2 regions of the Ruegeria sp. BF12 genome follow, and region 1 is predicted to be linked to the other one. Evidence: riboswitches for the same ligand, from Rfam matches in the RefSeq annotation. Region 1 holds a riboswitch; the other holds the start of a gene.
What was found. Region 1 has a riboswitch for thiamine pyrophosphate ahead of thiC (phosphomethylpyrimidine synthase ThiC). Riboswitches for the same ligand answer to the same signal wherever they lie in the genome.
Positions count from the first base shown of each region.

Region 2: it holds a riboswitch for thiamine pyrophosphate, as region 1 does, so the genes downstream of both, thiD (bifunctional hydroxymethylpyrimidine kinase/phosphomethylpyrimidine kinase) here and thiC (phosphomethylpyrimidine synthase ThiC) in region 1, are expected to answer to the same signal.

Region 1 is NZ_JBQFTP010000007.1:229,849-240,436, forward strand. Features, by position in the region: gene ACR0J0_RS13415 (efflux RND transporter permease subunit) at 1-603, opposite strand, end outside; gene ACR0J0_RS13420 (efflux RND transporter periplasmic adaptor subunit) at 596-1,888, opposite strand; gene ACR0J0_RS13425 (M24 family metallopeptidase) at 2,109-3,359, opposite strand; gene ACR0J0_RS13430 (HalD/BesD family halogenase) at 3,356-4,144, opposite strand; gene ACR0J0_RS13435 (LysR family transcriptional regulator) at 4,241-5,122, shown strand; gene ACR0J0_RS13440 (enoyl-CoA hydratase) at 5,392-6,156, shown strand; gene thiC (phosphomethylpyrimidine synthase ThiC) at 6,410-8,209, opposite strand; TPP riboswitch at 8,319-8,438, opposite strand; gene ACR0J0_RS13450 (CBS domain-containing protein) at 8,847-9,335, shown strand; gene ACR0J0_RS13455 (ArsB/NhaD family transporter) at 9,360-10,588, shown strand, end outside.
Region 2 is NZ_JBQFTP010000011.1:48,980-59,567, reverse strand. Features, by position in the region: gene dnaK (molecular chaperone DnaK) at 1-491, shown strand, start outside; gene dnaJ (molecular chaperone DnaJ) at 566-1,717, shown strand; TPP riboswitch at 1,841-1,946, shown strand; gene thiD (bifunctional hydroxymethylpyrimidine kinase/phosphomethylpyrimidine kinase) at 1,992-2,795, shown strand; gene ACR0J0_RS16840 (FAD-dependent oxidoreductase) at 2,792-3,769, shown strand; gene thiS (sulfur carrier protein ThiS) at 3,753-3,947, shown strand; gene ACR0J0_RS16830 (thiazole synthase) at 3,951-4,715, shown strand; gene ACR0J0_RS16825 (thiamine phosphate synthase) at 4,712-5,308, shown strand; gene ACR0J0_RS16820 (HesA/MoeB/ThiF family protein) at 5,305-6,267, shown strand; gene ACR0J0_RS16815 (ABC transporter substrate-binding protein) at 6,287-7,222, shown strand; gene tenA (thiaminase II) at 7,219-7,893, shown strand; gene ACR0J0_RS16805 (ABC transporter ATP-binding protein) at 7,890-8,618, shown strand; gene ACR0J0_RS16800 (ABC transporter permease) at 8,615-9,349, shown strand; gene radC (RadC family protein) at 9,385-10,140, shown strand; gene ACR0J0_RS16790 (phosphate ABC transporter substrate-binding/OmpA family protein) at 10,144-10,588, opposite strand, start outside.

The DNA.
Region 1 (10,588 bases):
CGTGCGCAGGCGTTCAGGCAGTAATTGTACCCGCACATAGGATTTGCGGTTGCCCAGCAGGTCAACCTTGGTGATACCCGGAATGCGCAGCAGTCGCTTTTTCAGACGCTTGGCTGTCGCGTCCAGTTCACTGGGCGGAACCCGCCCGTACAGAACGAAGGATGCAATCGGCATCGACCGGATTGATGCCTGCGTAACCACAGGCGTTTTCGGCCCCTCGGGAAACTCTGCCCGCGCCTTGTTAACCCGTTCGCGCAATTGACTGATGGACTCTTGCAACGGCGCATCCGCGTCGAACTCCGCAAGAATAACCGAATTCGAGTGCGTCGAACCGCTGGAAAACTTCTTGAGGTCCTCAAGATCGCGGATTTCCTGCTCGATCCGATCAGTTACCTCTTTTTCCATCACGGACTGCGGCGTGCCGTGCCAACCGGTGTGGATGAAAGCCATCGGAATCTGCAGATCCGGCAGCGATTCCTTGATCATGCCGCGAAAGGCGAACACCCCGCCGACGGTGATGAACAACAGCAGCAATATCGCCAGAATTGGATCGACAAAAAAGAATGAAAACAGGCGATTGCCCTTGGCGCGCTTTTTACCCATTGCGTGCCTCGGAATCTAGCAGCTGAACGGAATCTCCGGGTAGAAGCCTGTGCCGTCCTTCGGTAACGACAATGTCCCCTGGCTTAAGCCCCTCGGGGACTTCAACCAGCGTGTCTTCGCGAATTCCGGGCTGAATGATGCGTTCGGAAACGGTGTTGGTGTCAGGGTCAACGACCAGAACGTACGCCTCATTGTCCCGATGCAGCAGCGCCTCGACGGGTACAACCGAAGCCGCTTTGGCGTCCCTCAGGATTTTAACCCGCGTCAGTTCTCCGTCGATCAGACCCAGGTCTGCCTCATTCGTGCGCAAGGTGACACGTACAGTGCGTGAGTCCGGCGACAACATCGGCGCCACGGCGTGCACCGACGCATGAAGAAGATCCGCTTTGCCCTGCCCCACGCCTTGGCCAGCCGGCCCGTCACGCAAAACAATTGCTGGATTGCCAACTCTCAGTTCTGCGCGCCGATGCATCGGAATTTCGACTTCAATCTCAAAAGTGGATGCGTCCAGCAGGGTCACCGGAAAAGTGGCGGCCATGGAAGTGTCGTCCCGGGAACTCATTTCCTCGGGCAATACATACTCGCCCTCGCGGATGTTCAGCCGAGCGATCACACCATCCCATGGCGCGTGAATTCGTGTTCGCTCCAGGTTGCGGCGCGCCTGCGATACTTCGTTTCGCGCGGCCAGCACCCCTGCTTCACTTGCGACAACGCGGGCCTCGGAGGCTGATACGTTGGCAATAGCTACTTCCAACTCGGCTGTGGCTTCATCGAATTTCTGCTGCGAGACCACTTTCTTGTCCAGCAGCACCCGGGCACGGTCAAGCCGCGTTCGCCAGAGGTTTTCGGTGCTTTTTGACTGCTTCAACTGCGCGTTGGCCATATCGACATTGCGCTCTGCCTGGGTCAGGCCGGTGTCCGCAATTCTGAGCGCCTCAATGTAATCAGCATCATCAAGACGCGCGATCAACTGACCTTTCTGGTGTTCCATCGGACCGGTAACGGGTGCGCCCTCACGGACGTTGTCGCCCACCTCGGCAACCCGACCCGGCACTTCAAATGTCAGATGGCTGCGGCGTACCGCCCGAGCCGTTCCTTCACCGTAGATCCAGTCGCGCAGCTCCTGTTCACGCACCTCAGCCCAACGCACCCGTGTCGGAGCCGGCGGCGCAGGCTCAAGCGCTTCATAGCGCTCGGCCATACTGGTCCAGCTGACATAGGCAGTCCCCACCACCAGCGGCAACAAAAGGCAAACAAGAAGAACTATCCTGACCGCTTTTTTCATAATCGAGGGTCTCCGAAACCAGTTTGGAGAAATGATTTATGGGATTGTTATTTTTTGTCAATAGCGACAATTTATAATTTTGCACTGTTGGTGAAACGCTGAATGGTCAGTTTGCTGAGCACATTCAAACAGCCTGGTCCGGCTGATCCGGATCAGGCTGAGGCCTTTCGGCACACTCAATGCAAGTCAGGCGTCACATTACTGGCGAGTAGTGCAGGCTTCACTCGAACGGGAAACTGTCCAACCGCTCGTTGCCATCTTCGGTAACCAAAACCTGTGTTTCCAGTTTGACGCTTTCCGATCCTTGTTTGGCGATCAGGCTTTCCACACAAACGACCATTCCGGGCTCGAACCGCCCGGACATCGCGCCTTCGCCCCAATCCACATGCAACGGAACGACCGGCCATTCATCGGCCATGCCCACACCGTGAACCGCCAAAGAATATCGATAGGGAATGTAAGGGTCAGGAATACCCCAACTTTTGCTATTGAACTCGGCAAAGCTGACGCCCGGGCGCACCAGTTGGAGGTTGTGGTGAATCTGGTCCAGCGCCGTGTCGTACAAGCGCCGCTGGGTCGACGACATGGGCGTGTAGCCACAGGTCCACGCGCGGGAAAGATCGGCGCAATAACCGTACGGGCCAATCATGTCGGTATCGAACGATATCATCTCGCCCAGTTGGCAAGGTCGGTCCGAACACTCCTGATACCAGGGGTTCGTCCTTGGGCCGCAAGTCAGCAACTTGGTTTCCAGCCAATCGCCACCCGACCGCGCATTCTCGAAATGCAGATGCGCCCAGAGTTCACGCTCGGTGGTGCCTGGGGTCGAATGCTCGTAGATCCGCGCCATGCCCGCCTCGCACACACGGATAGTCCAACGCATCAACTCGATTTCATCGTCGGATTTGATCGAGCGCGCGATCTCTGTAAGCGGTGAACCGGCAATAGGTTTGAGGCCACGCGCTTTCAATGCATCGACACCCCCGTTCTCGAGCTTATCGCAGGCTATTCGCCGGTTATCTCCGCCATATTCCCGGACGATGTCCGCAATTTCATCGGCCCAATGGTCTGTTGCCGCCTCAGTCTTGTCGCCTGAGGCCATGAACATCCAGGTTTCGGCGACCCTCATTTCGTCAATGCCCGGCAAACCCTCGCTTTGATGAAGGCAGCCTTTGAACTCGAACATGATGGCTGGTCCGTTGTTCAGGATCAGCGCATATCGTATCGGGTTATGAAGCGTCCAAACCTGCATGTTGGAACAGTCAAACGCATACCGAATGTTGCAGGGGTCATACAGCAACAGCGCGGCGCAATCCGCGATCTCCATCTGCTGGCGCAGACGCTGCAGCCGGTATGATCGCGCCCTGTTCAAAACCGCGTCCGGCACTGGGCTTTTTAGCGGTTTATCCGCACCCTCGGCGTTCAGATAAGTGAGCTTGCGGTCGTCTTTGAAGGCTCTTTCCGCGTTCATGATGCGCGCCCGTAAAACCCGATGCGCTCCTCCTCGGTAAACTGAACATTCGGGCGTTCATAATAGGAAAACACCGCGATAATGCGGTCGCGTTCACCCCTTACGGGCGTAACACGGTGGGCCGTATTCTTACCTTTGAAGATATTCAAAGTCCCCGGTTGCAGTTTCATCAGCGTCGGCTTGCGGCGCCCTTCCAGCAAATCCGCTACCCCGTCGTAGTTTGGGTCGGTATCACTGCGCAGATCTTTCTCATACTCGAAATCGCCACCCGAGTCCGGTGCTTGCAGCAGAAGCGTTGTGGTGAATTCCGATCTGTCAAAGTGCCAGTTCAGAGCCTGCCCCTGAGAATAGGCCATGACATTCACCCGGGCCAGCGGGTCCTGCATGACGAACAGTTCTGGCTTCTCCATCACCGCCGCCAGAAATTGCGCAAAAAGAGGCCATTCATACAGCCGGATCACAAGCGCCTGTCCCATCCGATCCGCACATATTGTCCGGTTCGAGGTTTCGAACTCGATCAGGGCGGGATGGTCGTTGCTAAGGCCGTCGATGGCTTTCTTGAAGTAAATGTTGTGCCGACGCGCATGGACAAAAGAGTTTTCATCAAAAACCGGTTTGAGCTCGGCCACGGCAGATTGGATCGCGTTGTCCCGAATAAATCCGGGCAAATTGAACAGGCCATTCGCGGACAGTTCCAACCTGCAGCGTTCAATCAGCTCTTGCCACGCCGCGCTGCCTTGCTGGTCCAGCGGGTATAAGTCCAAGTTGATCACTTCACGCATCATCGATCCTCCCAGTCTTTATTCCTGAGTAGGCCTTGTACAGTGGCCTTATCAATAGGTATTCTTTTTAGGGTACATTAGATTTTCTAAAGGACAGTCATGAAACGCACGGCTCCACTCAATGCGCTGCGCGCGTTCGAAGCCGCTGCCCGAACAGGGTCATTCACCAAAGCTGCGCGCGAACTGAACGTAAGCGCAGCGGCCGTCAGTCAGCAGGTCAAATTACTTGAAGAATTTTGGGACGAGACCTTGTTCATCCGACAAGGCAACCGGATTTCCCTGACGGATTCCGGACAGATGGCCTATCCTGAACTTGCCGGTGCGATGACGCGCCTGACGGACCTGTCCGACAGGATGCAGCGGACAAACACCCGTCGAAAACGGCTGGTGCTGAGCGCCCCGCCATCGGTCGCTGAGACATGGCTGGCGCGGAAGCTTTCCAAACTCGGGTTAGACAGCCTTGAAACACCTCTGGGCGTTCGGATCGAGGAAGATCCCGTGGACTTTCAAGCCGATCGCATTGATATGCGCGTTTTCTATGGTCACGATCTGTATGGTGACTATCAGGTCGTATCCCTGTTTTCAGATGTTCTGGTTGCCGTGGCTTCGCCGAAGTTGGCCGCACAATACAATCACGGACTGATCCACGTTCCGGATCGATGCTTCATCCACACCGACTGGGGTCCGGGTTTCGCCTCTTCCCCGGATTGGAACACAGTATTGGATGGACGCCGGATCATTGATCGGTCAGCCGGGCAACTTGTGGGGCACAGCAGCACCGCGTTGAGTTTTGCGCGCAATGGTCTGGGTGTGGCCCTCGTTCCGCAGGAAATGGCCACGACAGATCTGAAAACCGGCCACATCATCAAGATGAACCTGTCACCGATCACGCTGCCGCAGGACTATCTGATTGCTTATCCAAAAAGACTAAAGTCACACCCGGACGTGCAGAAAATTGTTAAAACGCTGCAAAATGACTAACCCGGCGCAGGGGCGACGTGGGGTCATCATCGTGATTTGTTGACGATGCCTTATCGCCAACATACGAACTGATTAACATGCAAAAATCGCAGTACCCAACCCTACTCAACGATCGCACAGCGCGCGGTTTCTGGCCACGTTCGGATCGCGAACATGCTGCAGGTCAGCACTTGCTGAACTATGGCGCTAAAGATGCGGCGGCCACCGCCTGAACCGAAACCCTCTATCAAGGCGGCACGAGTCCCGCAGAAGCCTTAAGGACAAACCCCATGAGCGCCAATATCATCATCAGCACCCAGGATCGCGTTACAACCGCAACCATTTCCCGGGAAGAAAAGAAAAACGCGATCACCTTCGCCATGTACACGGCGATGGCCGAAACCATCGAAGAATACGGACAAACCGACGGAGCGCGTGCGTTGGTCATCACCGGGTCCGGCGATATGTTCACGGCTGGCAATGATCTGCAGGATTTCATGGCTGGCGGAATTCCGGCAAGCGCTGACGAAAACCCAATCGTGCGGTTCCTGAATGCGATCCGCGATTGCCCCAAGCCTCTGATTGCAGCAGTCAACGGCCCGGCGATCGGAGTTGGCCTGACCATGCTATTGCACTGCGATCTGGTCTATTCCGCGCAGAGCGCCACGTTCAGTGCTCCGTTTGTCCAGCTGGGTCTGGTGCCCGAGGCCGGGTCGTCGATGCTGCTGCCCGCTTCGGTCGGTATGGCCGTCGCCAATGACGTCCTGCTTGCCGGTCGTATCCTGACCGCAGCCGAGGCATTGGATCATGGGTTGGTAGCCCGGGTCTTTTCTGACGGCGACCTGTCAACCAAAGTGCAAGAAATCGCACGGCAAGTCGCGGCCTCCTCTCCTGTCGCTCTCAGGCAATCCAAGGCGCTGATCCGTAGTCGGCGCGATGAAGTGGCCGGCCATATGGCCGCTGAAATCAGGATCTTTGCACAGCAGTTGCAATCGCCTGATTTCGCCGAAAGCGTTGCAGCCAAGCTGCAGAAAAGACAGCCAAATTACGGTTGAGCGCTATCGCTGCAGGTCAGCAAGATCTCTTACCCCATCCAAAGGCGATCCACCCTTCAGCGTCAAATTGGCTAGTGGGGCGGCATCAAGCTTAGGCCTTGTCCGGCCGGTTCAATGTATGTCGCTTTACCGGACATGTCGGCCTGTGTCGCCTTGCCAGATCGAACCTTGACCCGCGCTGTGTTGAACGATGATCGTTCAGCTGGCCAAAAATTTGAAGCGCCAGAGCCGAATGCGGCTCCGGCGCCTTGGTTTACGCGTCTTCGCCAGTTACAGGCAGATACAGGTCGCCCCCGTCGCGGAACTTGGCGGCCATGGCTTCCATTCCTTCCTTTTGCGCCTCGGACCGAATGTCGTGGCTGATCCGCATCGAGCAGAATTTCGGCCCGCACATCGAACAGAAATGCGCCACTTTATGCGCCTGTTTCGGCAGGGTCTGATCGTGGAATTCGCGCGCAGTGTCGGGGTCGAGCGACAGATTGAACTGATCCTCCCAGCGGAACTCGAACCGAGCACGCGACAGGGCATCGTCACGGCGTTGGGCACCCGGAAGGCCCTTTGCCAGATCTGCGGCGTGTGCGGCGATCTTATAGGTGATGACGCCGGTCTTCACGTCGTCCCGATCCGGTAGACCCAGATGTTCTTTTGGCGTGACGTAACAGAGCATCGCGCAGCCAAACCAACCAATCATTGCCGCGCCGATGCCACTGGTGATGTGGTCATAGCCTGGCGCGATATCGGTGGTCAGAGGGCCAAGCGTATAGAACGGCGCCTCGTGGCAGCACTCCAGCTGCTTGTCCATGTTCTCCTTGATCTTGTGCATGGCCACGTGGCCAGGGCCTTCGATCATCACCTGACAATCCTTCGCCCAAGCGATCTTGGTCAGCTCTCCCAGCGTCTCTAACTCGGCAAACTGCGCCTCGTCATTGGCATCAGCGATGGAACCGGGACGCAGCCCGTCACCGAGGCTGAACGACACGTCATAGGCGCGGCAGATGTCGCAGATTTCGTCGAAATGCTCGTACAGGAAGCTTTCCTTATGGTGATGCAAGCACCATTTGGCCATGATTGAGCCGCCGCGCGACACGATGCCAGTCACCCGGTTAACAGTCATCGGAACCATGTGCAGGCGCACACCCGCATGGATGGTGAAGTAGTCCACGCCCTGTTCGGCCTGTTCGATCAGCGTGTCGCGGAACACCTCCCACGTCAGATCCTCGGCAAGGCCGTTCACCTTCTCCAGCGCCTGATAGAGCGGCACCGTGCCGATCGGAACCGGGCTGTTGCGGATAATCCATTCACGGGTGTTGTGGATGTTGCGACCGGTGGACAGGTCCATGACCGTGTCAGCACCCCAGCGGATCGACCAGACCATCTTGTCCACTTCCTCTTCCATCGAGGAGGTCACTGCCGACGTGCCCATATTGGCGTTGATCTTGACCAGGAAATTGCGCCCGATGATCATCGGTTCGCTTTCGGGATGATTGATATTCGCCGGAATGATGGCGCGGCCTGCCGCAACTTCGTCGCGTACAAATTCGGGCGTCACATAGTCGGGGATGTTGGCGCCCCAATCATTGCCTTCGCGCCGCTCGGACGCGGCCTCGCGCAGTTGATTTTCGCGGATGGCAATAAACTCCATCTCGGGCGTGACGATGCCTGCGCGAGCATAGGCCAGTTGCGTCACAGCCTTGCCATCTTTGGCGCGCAACGGGGGGCGTTTGACGGGAAATTCCGGAGTCAGCCGGTCGCCTTCGACAAAGCCGTTATCCTCGGGCTTGATCTCGCGCCCATCATATTCTTCGACATCGCCACGCGCTTCGATCCACTTGCGGCGCAGAGGAGCCAGGCCTTGTCGAATATCGGTGATCACGTTCGGATCGGTGTAAGGGCCCGAGCTGTCATAGACCGGCAACGGCGGCTCGCCTGCCGTCGGGTGGACCGAAATCTCGCGCATCGGCACGCGGACATCCGTATGCAGCGTGCCTTTCACATAAATCTTACGCGAAGCCGGCAATTCACCTGTGGTGATCTTGGGATTGGGGACATTCATGTTGGTGCTCCTCAAGCGGTTCAACTCAAAAAGACACCAGAAGAGTTTTGGCTTGGGGAAACGAGAGGGCGTACGGCCCCCTGTTCGGAGTGCGCCCGCCCGGATCCTTGGCCTGCGCGCCCTAGCTTCCTACGCCAGTATCAACTGGGTCAGGTTCAAAGGGTCGCGTCGCCGGGCAATGCCCCGTCAGCCTCTCAGTCCCCTCGGTGGGACTCCCCTGCGTGAGGTCCGTCTAGCCTGAGAGGTATCGGCGAAGCAAGTTCCAATTTTGCCGCGTCATTCGCCCGGATGTACGTTCTGCAGGATTGCCAAGCGCGTTCCATTAGACGGAGTGCTGGACCAAAAACTGGCAATGGGTGGGCGTGGATTTCCACAGTGCCAGGCTAATAGGCTCCGCTCGCCGGTTCCGCGCGCAAACTATCGGACATGCGTTACGCATCCGTAAGCCACATATAGCGATAGCGATATCAATTTAATTTCATAAGTGGGGTGGTCAATTCTGGTTGACGGTGAAATGCAGTGCGCATCATCAAATTATGATTCGCTTTGGCAGACTTTCCGCATGTCTCGCAGGGCGTTTTTTGTGGCTGTGCAGATGGGAAACCATCCGGCGGCCGATCGAAGTCAGAGGAAACTCATGGGCCTGACCTGCTATGATGTAATGGTACCGCCTGAGGTACAGAAAACAATTCTGCCCGATGAAAGCATCGCGACGGCTTTCAACATCATCAGGGGCAGCCGGGCGCGTTTTCTGCCGGTAGTGGATGAGGACGGGACCTATGTTGGCGTTTTCACCGCCCCGACGCTTCTCAAGCTGATCCTGCCCAAAGCGGCAACCATTGGTCTGAACGACGATGCATCCCGCGTCCCGATCGAGTCCCTAAGCTTCATGAATCTGACACGGGAAGATTTCGAACAACAGCTGGTGCGGCTGAAGACCGAAAAGGTCCGGGACAACATGTCAAGACCATCCAACATCCCTGTTGCTGCACCTGACACACCGGTGATGGAAGGCATCTTCCTGATCTACAAATACAAACGGCACGTGATCCTTGTTGAGCCCGAGACCAACCGTTTCGTCGGCACCGTAAGCGCCAACTCGCTTCTGGATCGCGCACTCAGCTAACCCTATACGAACCGGACTAAAACCTTGGCAACGCATTCGACGTCACACGGAGAGAGCGCTCTCTCTGTTCCACAACTATTGGGAATCGATCCCCTTTGGATCGCGACCGGAATCCTGATTTTGGTTTACGCGGTACTGATCACAGAAAAGGTCAACCGCGCCATTCTGGCCATGCTGGGCGCATCGTTGATGGTCTTGTTTGGCATTATCAATCAGGAACAGGCCGTGGCCGGTGTGGACGCCAACACGCTGGCTTTGTTGATCGGCATGATGGTCATCGTCGGCATCACCAGCAAATGCGGGCTGTTCCAATACGTGGCGATCAAGGCCGCAAAAGCGGTGAACGCCAATCCAACCGGCATCCTGATCATGCTCACGCTGATTACGGCCGTTTTCTCGGCGCTGCTGGACAACGTTACCACCGTTTTGCTGATCGCACCAATCACTTTGCTGATCACCGAAGCGTTGGAAACGCGGGTTTTTCCATTCTTCATCGCCGAAATCCTGGCCTCGAACGTCGGCGGCACTGCCACGCTGATCGGTGACCCGCCCAACATCATCATCGGCTCGGCCGCAGGGCTGAGCTTTAACCAATTTGTTGTGAACCTGGCTCCTATCTCGGCCATATGTCTGGTTGTCCTGACCGGCATCATCTACCTGATGAACCGCAAGGAACTGGCCAGCATCCCGAAATCGGCAAGTGACCGGATCATGGGCTTCAATGAATCCGAAGCCGTCACCGATGTGGTCCTGATGATCAAGTCCCTGAGCGTGCTGGCATTAGTGTTGCTGGGCTTCACGCTGGGGCACAGCTATGGCATTCAACCGGGCACGTCGGCCTTGGCGGGCGCAGGTTTGCTGATGCTGCTGGCCTATGGTCATCAAAGCGGCGAGGAACAATCCGAGTCCGTGCACCACATTTTTGGCGAAGTCGAATGGGTCACGATATTCTTCTTCGGCGGGCTGTTCGTCATCGTTGCCGGTGTCGAACACGTTGGGTTGCTGGCTTTCTTTGGCGAGAAAGTGCTGGAGCTGACGCAGGGCGACATGATGTGGACCGCGTTCTTCATTTTCTGGGCCTCTGGCATCCTGTCCGCCATTCTGGACAACATACCATTCGTGGCCACGATGATCCCGTTGATCGAGTCTACGGCGGATACATTTGGCGGCAAAGAGGCAATTGAACCCCTGTGGTGGTCGCTGGCGCTTGGGGCCTGTCTGGGCGGCAACGGCACATTGCTTGGGGCCAGCGC
Region 2 (10,588 bases), on a different contig from region 1:
ACGCCAACGGCATTGTCTCGGTTTCGGCCAAGGACAAAGGCACTGGCAAAGAGCAGAAGATCACCATCCAGGCTTCTGGCGGTCTGTCGGATGACGACATCGAAAAGATGGTCAAGGACGCCGAAGAGAACGCGGAAGCCGACAAGGAACGCCGCGAACTGGTCGACGCCAAGAACCAGGCGGAAAGCCTCATCCACTCGACCGAGAAGTCGATGGAAGAGCATGCCGACAAGGTCGACCCGACCACAATCGAAGCCATCGAGCTGGCGATCGCCGCGCTGAAGGACGAGCTGGAAACCGAAAATGCCGACAAAATCAAGTCGGGCATTCAGAACGTCACCGAAGCTGCGATGAAGCTGGGTGAAGCGATCTACAAAGCGCAGTCCGAAGAGGCCGAAGACGAGCCTGCGGCGGCAGACGCTGCTCCGGCTGGTGATGACGACATTGTCGACGCCGAGTTTGAAGATCTTGACGACGACAAGCGTAAGTAACGGGTAACCGGGCCAATTCGGGCCGGTCCGGTTGCCGGGCCGGCCCGATTACGTTGAGGCAGAAGGAAAAACTGATGTCAAAACGCGACTACTATGATGTGCTCGGCGTGTCCAAGGGCGCATCAGCGGACGAGATCAAGAAGGGTTTTCGAAAGAAAGCCAAAGAGTTGCATCCCGACCGCAACAAGGACAACCCCGATTCCGAGGCGCAGTTCAAGGAAGCAAACGAAGCCTATGACGTTCTGCGCGATGCCGATAAAAAGGCCGCGTATGACCGCTTTGGCCATGCCGCATTCGAAAACGGCATGGGCGGCGGTGGCCGTCCCGGTGGCGGATTTGGTCAGGGTGATTTTTCCAGCGCCTTCTCGGATGTTTTTGACGATCTGTTCGGCGACTTCATGGGCGGTCAACGCGGTGGCGCTGGCGGTGGTCGTCGTGCTGCGCGCGGATCGGACCTGCGCTATAACCTGCGCGTAACGCTGGAAGAGGCGTTCTCGGGTCTGCAGAAAACGATCACCGTTCCTGCCGCTGTGGCCTGTTCGGCCTGTGACGGCTCGGGCGCAGAAGGCGGGGTCGAGCCCACAACCTGCCCGACCTGTTCCGGCATGGGTAAGGTGCGCGCGCAACAAGGGTTTTTCACCGTCGAACGGTCGTGTCCGACCTGTTCGGGTCTGGGACAGATCATCAAGAACCCCTGTAAATCCTGCGGTGGCGCGGGGCGCGTCGAAAAAGAACGCGCGCTGTCGGTCAACATCCCGGCCGGTGTCGAAACCGGCACCCGTATCCGTCTTGCGGGCGAGGGTGAGGCCGGGATGCGCGGTGGCCCTCCGGGCGATCTGTACATCTTCGTCGAAGTTTCGGACCACAAGCTGTTCGAGCGTGACAGCGTGAACCTATATTGCCGCGTACCGGTCAGTATGGCCAAGGCTGCGCTGGGTGGCTCGATCGAAGTGCCCACCATCGACGGTGGCCGCGGTCGCGTGCAAATCCCGGCTGGCAGCCAATCCGGTCGCCAGATGCGCCTGCGTGGCAAGGGAATGCCTGCCCTGCGCGGCGGCGGTGTCGGTGACATGTTCATCGAGTTGGCGGTTGAAACCCCGGTTAACCTGACCAGCCGCCAGAAGGAACTGCTGAAAGAATTCGACGATCTGGGTGAAGATAACCACCCGGAATCAAATAGCTTTTTTTCGTCCGTCAAATCCTTCTGGGACGGCATGAAAGGCTAGCAGCCTCGATAATCTACGCACAAAAGGCCGGTCCCAAGGGACTGGCCTTTTTTGAGTCCAGTTTGGCCTTCGAAACACACGAAATTGGCCCTTGATTCCCCAGGCAACCCCTGAGATTGTCCGCTCAAACCGTTGGGGTGCCCTGTCCGAGGGCTGAGAGGCGTCAATGCGCTAACCCATCGAACCTGATCCGGGCAATACCGGCGTAGGGAACGGTCTCACAGTGCTTAGACGTTTTCCATGCCCGTTGCCCATTATGAACCGGAGCAACGACATGGCACCTATTGCTTTAACAATCGCAGGATCTGACAGCGGCGGCGGGGCCGGAATTCAGGCCGATCTAAAGGCGATGTCGGCGCTTGGGGTTTACGGGGCCAGTGTGATCACCGCAGTGACGGCCCAGAATACCAGGGCTGTGACTGCTGTGCATGGTATTCCATTGGATATCATTGCTGCCCAGATCGACGCTGTTCTGACCGACCTTGATGTTGGCGCGATCAAGATCGGCATGCTGGCGACACCAGAGATCATCCACAGCGTCGCCGACAGTATCGAGGGTTTTTCCGGGCCGGTTGTTCTGGATCCGGTCATGATCGCAAAATCCGGCGATGCGCTACTGGTCGAAGAGGCCGTACAAACCCTGCGCGATGTGTTGCTGCCCCGCGCGACCGTTCTGACGCCCAACTTGCCCGAAGCTGCTTGTTTACTGGGCGTTGCGCCGGCGGCCACCCTGGATGAGATGGTCGCACAGGGACATGACCTGTGCGAGATGGGCGCAGACGCAGTTCTGATGAAAGGTGGTCACGGTACTGGCGATATTTGCCACGATCTTCTTGTTACAACCCAAGGTGTGACCGGAGAGTTCACGGCCCAGCGCCAACAGACCCATAACACCCACGGAACGGGCTGCACTTTGTCCTCGTCGATTGCGGCCGGGTTGGCCAAGGGTCTTTCACTGACCGACGCCGTGGCTCAGGCGCACGGCTACCTGCAAGGTGCCATCACACAGGCTGACGGTCTGAATATCGGACAGGGATACGGACCAGTACATCATTTCCATCAGGTCTGGCCCGCGTGACGGTCTGGTCGGTCATAGGGGCCGGTGTGGCCGGATTGGCGGTCGCGTCCGAGCTTGTTTCACGCGGGGCCAAGGTGCAGGTGTTTGACCCCGGCGGCTCACCTGGCCCGCATGGGTGTTCATGGTGGGCGGGCGGTATGCTCGCACCCTGGTGCGAATACGAAAATGCCGAGGAACCTGTCCTGCGCCTTGGACAGGCGGCGATTGACTGGTGGGCCTCGCGGACGCAGGTTCACAGGCGCGGTACGCTGGTCGTCGCAAGCCCGCGCGATCTGCCCGATCTGCGCCGCTTCGCCCGAAGGACCGAAGCCTTTTCTGAGGTCAACGGAGCAAAAATCACGTCATTAGAGCCTGATCTCAACAATTTCAGCAAGGGCCTGTTCTTCAGCGACGAGGCCCATCTGGACCCACGTCTGGCATTGCAGGACTTGTCTCGCCAGCTTTGGGATCAAGGAGTCGAGTTCCACCAAAAGCTCGCGCCGATGCAGTTGGAAAACGCCATTGATTGCCGTGGTCTGCATGCGCGCGAATACCTACACGACCTGCGCGGGGTCAAAGGTGAAATGCTGGTGATCCGGTGCCGGGACGTGACCCTGACCCGACCCGTTCGTTTGCTGCACCCGCGCATGCCGCTCTATATCGTGCCGCGCGGGGATGGCGTCTACATGCTGGGCGCAACGATGATCGAATCCGAGGATAGCAGCCGCATCACCGCGCGTTCGATGCTGGAGCTGCTCAGCGCCGCCTACGCGTTGAACCCCGCCTTTGGTGAAGCCGAAGTGTTGGAAATCGGCGTCGATCTGCGCCCGGCCTTTCCAGACAACCTGCCGCGTATCCGGCGGTTAGGACGAACAATCTATGCCAACGGCCTTTATCGCCACGGCTACCTTCTGGCCCCCGCGCTGGCGCAGGGGGTGGCTGATCTGGCGTTGGATAACAAACATTCGGAGATGGTCGATGAAGATCGTGCTTAACGGCGAACCGCGAGAGGTGCGCGCCGAAACCCTTGCCGAGCTTTTGCAGGAATGCGGGCTTTCGGGCCGTGTTGCCACGGCGGTAAACGAGGACTTTGTGCCTTCTGGCCGGCGCATTGCCCATGCGCTCAATGCCGGTGATCGGGTTGAAATCGTTGCGCCGATGCAGGGGGGCTGAGGGATGAAGACGTTCTACGGCACCCAACTACCCAACCCGCTGATGTTGGGCACGGCACAATATCCCAGCCCCGCGATCCTGGAACGGGCGTTTCGGGACAGTGGTGCCGGCGTGGCCACTGTATCGCTGCGGCGCGAATCTGGTGCGGGACAGGCCTTTTGGCAGATGATCCGCGAGTTGGGCGTGCTGGTCCTGCCCAATACCGCCGGGTGCCATACGGTCAAAGAGGCCGTAACCACCGCCCATATGGCGCGTGAGGTCTTTGACACCAGATGGATCAAGCTGGAACTGATTGGCCACTCGGACAGCCTGCAACCGGATGTGTTCCAACTGGTCGAAGCTGCCCGCATTCTCACCGAAGACGGGTTCGAGGTCTTTCCCTACACAACCGACGATCTGATCGTGGGCGAACGCCTGCTGGCCGCCGGGTGCGAGGTGCTGATGCCTTGGGGGGCGCCCATAGGGTCCGGGCGCGGCCTGAACAACGAATACGCCTTACGCGCGATGCGGGCCGAGTTTCCGGACGTGCCGTTGGTGATCGACGCCGGGATCGGTTTGCCCAGCCACGCTGCGCGCGCGATGGAGCTGGGCTATGACGCTGTTCTGCTGAATACCGCCGTGGCACGTGCCGGTGATCCGGCTGCGATGGCGCGCGCGATGTCGCTGACAATCGAAGCCGGGCAACTGGCCTATCGGGCCGACCCGATCGAGGCGCGCGACATGGCCGAGCCTTCGACGCCCGTCATCGGAAAGGCGTTCCTGTCATGACCCTCGACCAGTTTTACCCGATCTTCGACCATTCCGATTGGTTGCGCCGGATGCTGCCTTTGGGCGTCAAGTTGGTTCAGTTACGGATCAAGGACCAACCGGATGAGGTTGTGCGAGAACAGATCGCGATTTCAAGTGACCTCTGTCGCGCGCATGATGCCGTTTTGGTCGTGAATGACTACTGGCGGCAGGCCATCGATGCGGGTTGCGACTGGATTCACCTCGGACAGGAGGATCTGGACGACGCGGACTTGATGGCAATTCGCAAGGCGGGGCTGAAGCTGGGCGTCTCGACCCACGATGATGACGAGCTTGAGCGCGTCTTGGCCATGAGCCCCGATTACGTCGCCTTGGGGCCGGTATACCCGACAATCCTGAAGAAGATGAAATGGCAGCAACAGGGTCTACCGCGCGTGACCGAGTGGAAATCCCGCGTGGGGAGCATTCCTCTGGTCGGGATTGGAGGGATGAGCGTTGAACGCGCGCCCGGCGTCTTGCAGGCGGGTGCGGACATTGTTTCGGCCGTCACGGACATCACCCTGAACGCGGATCCCGAAGCGCGAGTACGCGAGTGGATCGAGGCCACCCGATGAGCCGCTATTCGCGCCAAATGATCTTGCCTGAGGTGGGCGAGCAGGGTCAGGCCCGTCTGTCCGGGGCGCGGGTTCTGGTGGTAGGTGCCGGTGGGCTGGCGGCACCGGTTCTGCCGTTGCTGGCCGGTGCTGGTGTAGGACACCTGACCATCATGGATCGTGATGAGATTGCGTTGTCGAATCTGCATCGCCAGACAGTGTTTACCGAGCGGGATTGCGGCCGCCCCAAAGCGGAGGTTGCAGCAGAACGTTGCCGGGCTCTCAACCGTGAAATCTCGGTTTTTGCTGAAATTCAGGCTCTAACAAGGGCAAACGCGCAGGAATTTGTTTCCGACTCGGGCATCATCCTTGATTGCGCCGACAGTTACGCCGTTAGTTACACGCTTTCGGACGTATGTCGCGAATTGGACAAACCCCTCATCAGTGCTTCGGTGCTTGGATTGTCAGGTTACGTCGGTGGCTTTTGTGGTGGTGCTCCGTCTTTGCGGGCGGTGTTCCCGGATGCGCCCGAAAGCGGTGCCAGCTGCGCCACCGCGGGCGTTTTGGGTTCGGTGGTTGGCATGATCGGGGCGATGCAGGCGCAGATGGCGTTAAAACTGATCCTTGGTGTCGAGCCTTCGCCCCTTGGTCAGATGGTGCAGTTTAACGCCCGCACGCTGCGCAGTACGTCATTCCGATTTGATGGCGCACCGGAACCAGAGCAGAGCTTTCCTTTTCTTTCCGCGAGCCAACTGACCCGTGATGACCTGATTATCGAGCTGCGTGACCAGGATGAGGCACCCGAACCGATCCATCCCGACGCGCACCGAGTGTCGCCCCGGGCTTTGAAGACAATTCAATGCACCGGCCAACGGCTGGCCTTGTGTTGTGCCACCGGTCTGCGCGCCTGGCGTGCTGCGGAAGAACTGAAACCGGATTGGCCTGGCGAGATCGTGCTCGTCGCGGCCTCAACCTCGTGAACAGAAGGAAACGCGAGAAATGAAAAAGCTGATGACAGCGATCGCCCTGCTGGCCGCCGCGCCGGCCTGGGCGGATGACAAGATGACGGTACTGCTGGACTGGTTCGTGAACCCGGACCATGGGCCTATCATTGTGGCGCAGGAAAATGGCTATTTTGCAGATGAGGGACTGGAAATCGAAATCGTCCCGCCAGCCGATCCCTCGGCCCCGCCGCGTCTGGTGGCCGCCGGTCAGGCCGATCTGGCCGTGTCCTACCAGCCGCAACTGCATCTGCAAATCCACGAGGGCCTACCGCTGAAACGCGTTGGCACGCTGGTTGCGACGCCGCTGAACTGCCTGCTGGTGCTTGAAGATGGCCCGATCAAAACGCTGGCCGACCTGAAGGGTAAAAAAGTTGGTTTCTCGGTCGCGGGTGTGGAAGAGGCCGTTCTGACCGCCATGCTGAACGTCCACGGCGTCGCGCTGGACGATATCGAGATGATAAACGTCAACTTCTCGCTTTCGCCGTCTCTGATGACCGGGCAGGTGGATGCGGTGATCGGCGCCTTCCGGAACTTTGAATTGAACCAGATGGACATCGAAGGCGTTGCGGGCCGCTGCTTCTATATCGAGGAAGAAGGTGTGCCGCCCTATGACGAACTGATCTATGTCGCCAACCCTGACACGATGGATGCCGAAAAGGTTGCCCGTTTCCTGGCTGCGACCGAGAAGGCGACCCAGTTCATCGTCAACAACCCGGAAAAAAGCTGGGAAATCTTCGCCGCCACCTCGCCCGAGCTGCAGGACGAACTGAACGCACGCGCCTGGGTCGACACGCTGCCCCGCTTTGCGCTGCGTCCGGCAGGGTTTGACGCGGGCCGCTACGCCCGGTTCGAAACCTTCCTGAAAGACAGCGGCATGATCGACAGCATCAACCCGGTCAGTGACATCTCAGTCGACGTGACCGTGCAATGAGCGACTATGGCAAAGCGTTCGCGCTGATGCGCGATGCCGCGCAGGAAACGTGGCGGGATTACACCCGCCACGCCTTTGTCGAAGGGATGAAGGACGGCACCCTGCCGCGAGAGGCATTTCTGCACTACCTGCGGCAGGACTACGTGTTCCTCATCCACTTCTCTCGCGCCTGGGCGTTGGCGGTTGTGAAATCCGAGACGCATTCCGAGATGCTAACCGCGGTCGCTACGGTCAATGCGCTGGTGGCCGAAGAAATGCAGCTGCATATCGGGATCTGCGAGGCCGAAGGGATTTCCAGCGAAGAACTGTTTGCAACACCCGAACGCGCGGAAAATCTGGCCTATACGCGCTTTGTGCTTGAGGCCGGGTACAGCGGCGATCTGCTGGATTTGCTGGCCGCTCTGGCGCCTTGCGTGATGGGCTATGGCGAAATCGGCGCGCGTTTGGCGGCGGAAGCCACGTCCGAGACTTATCGCGACTGGATCAACACCTATGCCGGCCCGGATTATCAGGACGCCTGCAAGACGGTTGGAGAGCTGCTGGATCAGGCTCTAATAAGGCGTATTGGTCCGAACTATGCGCTTTCACCCCGCTGGCAGCGCCTGTGTCAAACCTTCCGCACCGCGACCGAGCTTGAGGTCAATTTTTGGCAAATGGGTTTGACCCCGTGACACCAGCGCCCGATCTGACCGTCAGCGGATCCGCCTCCATCGACGGCGCGCCTCTGTTCGCGCCTTTGACCTTGACCCTTGCGGCGGGGCAATGGACCTGCCTGCTGGGCGGATCGGGCGTTGGAAAAACCACCATTCTGCGCCTGATCGCTGGCTTGGATACGGGTGCGGAATTCACCGGAGAGATCAGGGCCAATGACCGTCATCCCGTACCCGAGCGTGTCGCTTACATGGCGCAGGATGACCTGCTTTTACCTTGGGCCACCGTTGCACAGAACGTGTCGCTGGGCGCGCGGCTACGCGGCGAAAAGCCTGACTTGAAACGCCGGGATCGTCTGATCGAACGGATGCGGCTTGAGGATCACCTGATCAAGAAACCCACTGAGCTGTCCGGCGGTCAGCGGCAGCGCGTGGCACTGGCACGCACGCTGATGGAAGATCGCCCCATCGTGCTGCTGGACGAACCCTTCTCGGCCCTCGATGCGCGCACGCGTGCCGACATGCAGGATCTGGCTGCCGAAGCCCTGCAGGGTCGTACCGTATTACTGGTCACCCATGATCCCGGCGAAGCTGCCCGTTTGGGCCAATCGATCGTCGTCATGACGCGGCATGGCCTGACGCCCTGTAGCCCGCCCCACGCAATCGCGCCGCGCAAGGTTGATGACTTGGAAACACTGGAAACCCAAGGCGCACTGCTGCGTTTGTTGCGTGAGGAGGCAGCATGAAAGTGCTGTCAGCCCTTGCGGCGACGATGTTTGCGCTGGCCATTTGGCAGGGGATCGTCAGTCTGACCGGTCTTCCCAAGTTCATTCTTCCGAGTCCGGCTTTGGTGGCCGAGACGTGGTGGCAGAACCGTTGGATTATTGCAGAACACACGTGGGTCACTGCCGTCGAAGTTGTGCTAGGCCTCGCCTGCGGTACGGTTCTTGGGGTTTTGACCGCGTTGCAACTGGCCAACTCCCGGGCCGCGCGGGTGTTGGTGCAGCCGATGCTGGTGTTTACCCAAGCGCTGCCCGTCTTTGCATTGGCGCCTTTGCTGACATTGTGGCTGGGATACGGTCTTTGGTCCAAGGTCGCGATGGCAGTGCTGATCATCTATTTTCCGATCACCTCGTCGTTCTTTGATGGTTTGATGCGGACACCAGCGGGGTACCTGGATCTGGCGCGGACGATGCAGGCCAGTCCGCGCTCGGTGTTGTGGCACATTCGTATTCCCGCCGCTTTACCCTCGCTGGCCTCTGGCATGCGGCTGGCCGCGGTCTATGCTCCGATTGGGGCCGTAATCGGCGAGTGGGTCGGGTCGTCGCAAGGGCTTGGGTACCTGATGCTACTGGCCAACGGCCGTGCCAAAACGGACCTGATGTTCGCGGCGATGCTGACGCTGGGGGTTTTCTCGATCCTGTTGCACCTGATTGTCCGACGCGCCACGGCGCATATGGCCGGCGAAATGCGTTAACCATTCAGAAACCGATTCTGCGGCACGGTGGGACTATGACTCAGGACGCCTTTGCCGAAGCCCCGATGCTGTTTGAAACGGACGAAGCCCCGGCGCAACCGCTGCCCACGGGCCGGTTGCCGTCCTACATCAAGGATCACCGCAAACGCCTGCGCGAACGGTTCATGTCCGGTGGATCGGCGGCAATGCCGGATTATGAACTGCTGGAACTCGTCCTGTTTCGGTCGATTCCCCGGCAGGACGTTAAGCCTCTGGCCCGTGCGTTGATGGACACGTTCGGAGACTTCAATCGCGTTCTGACCGCGCCCGAAGAACGGTTGCGGCAGATTAAGGGCGTTGGGGACTCGGTGATTACCGACTTGAAGATCCTTGAGGCCTGCGCTCACCGTATGGCCCGCGCGCGGGTGATGCAGCGCCATGTGATCTCGGGCTGGGATGCGCTGCTGGACTATTGCCATACCACAATGGCTCATCGTGAAACCGAGCAGTTCCGTGTGTTCTATCTGGATCGCAAAAACGTACTGATCGCGGACGAAGAGCAGGCCAAGGGCACCGTGGATCACGTGCCGGTCTACCCGCGCGAGGTTGCGAAACGGGCGTTGGAGCTTAACGCGTCGGCCCTGATCTTGGTGCACAACCACCCTTCGGGCGATCCGACTCCGTCACAGTCGGATATCGACATGACCAACCGTATTCAGGACGCCTGTGTGGCGCTGGGCCTGACCCTGCATGACCACCTGATCATCGGCAAATCGAATGAGCTGAGCTTTCGGTCCGAAGGCTATTTGTGAAGGTTATTGAACCCACACCTCGACTCGCCGATTGACCTTGCGGCCCCAGTCTGTGTCATCGCAGGCCATGGGCATCGCCTCGCCGAAGGCGTCCACGGCGATTTCGACGCTTTCCGGAATGGCGGTTTCCACGGCGGACAAAACCGCGTTGCGAACGGTCTTTGCCCTCAGCAACGCGATCCGGGCATTTGCCGAGGCCGCGCCGTCTCCGTCGCTAAAGCCGACAAACGTAAGCTTGCGGGCGTCTATGGCTCCGGTTTCCAGCGCATGGGCCAATTGCCGGATGTTCGAGCGCGACTGAGCATCCGGGCGGGAGGAACCGGCCTCGAACCTAAAGGACAGGGACAGGCGCGATTGAGGACGTAGTGTGTCGATCATACGCTGCAGTTCTTCCAGCCCAACTTCGGCACCGCCCGAAACCACGGCATTGGCCAGGCGGTCGCCTTGC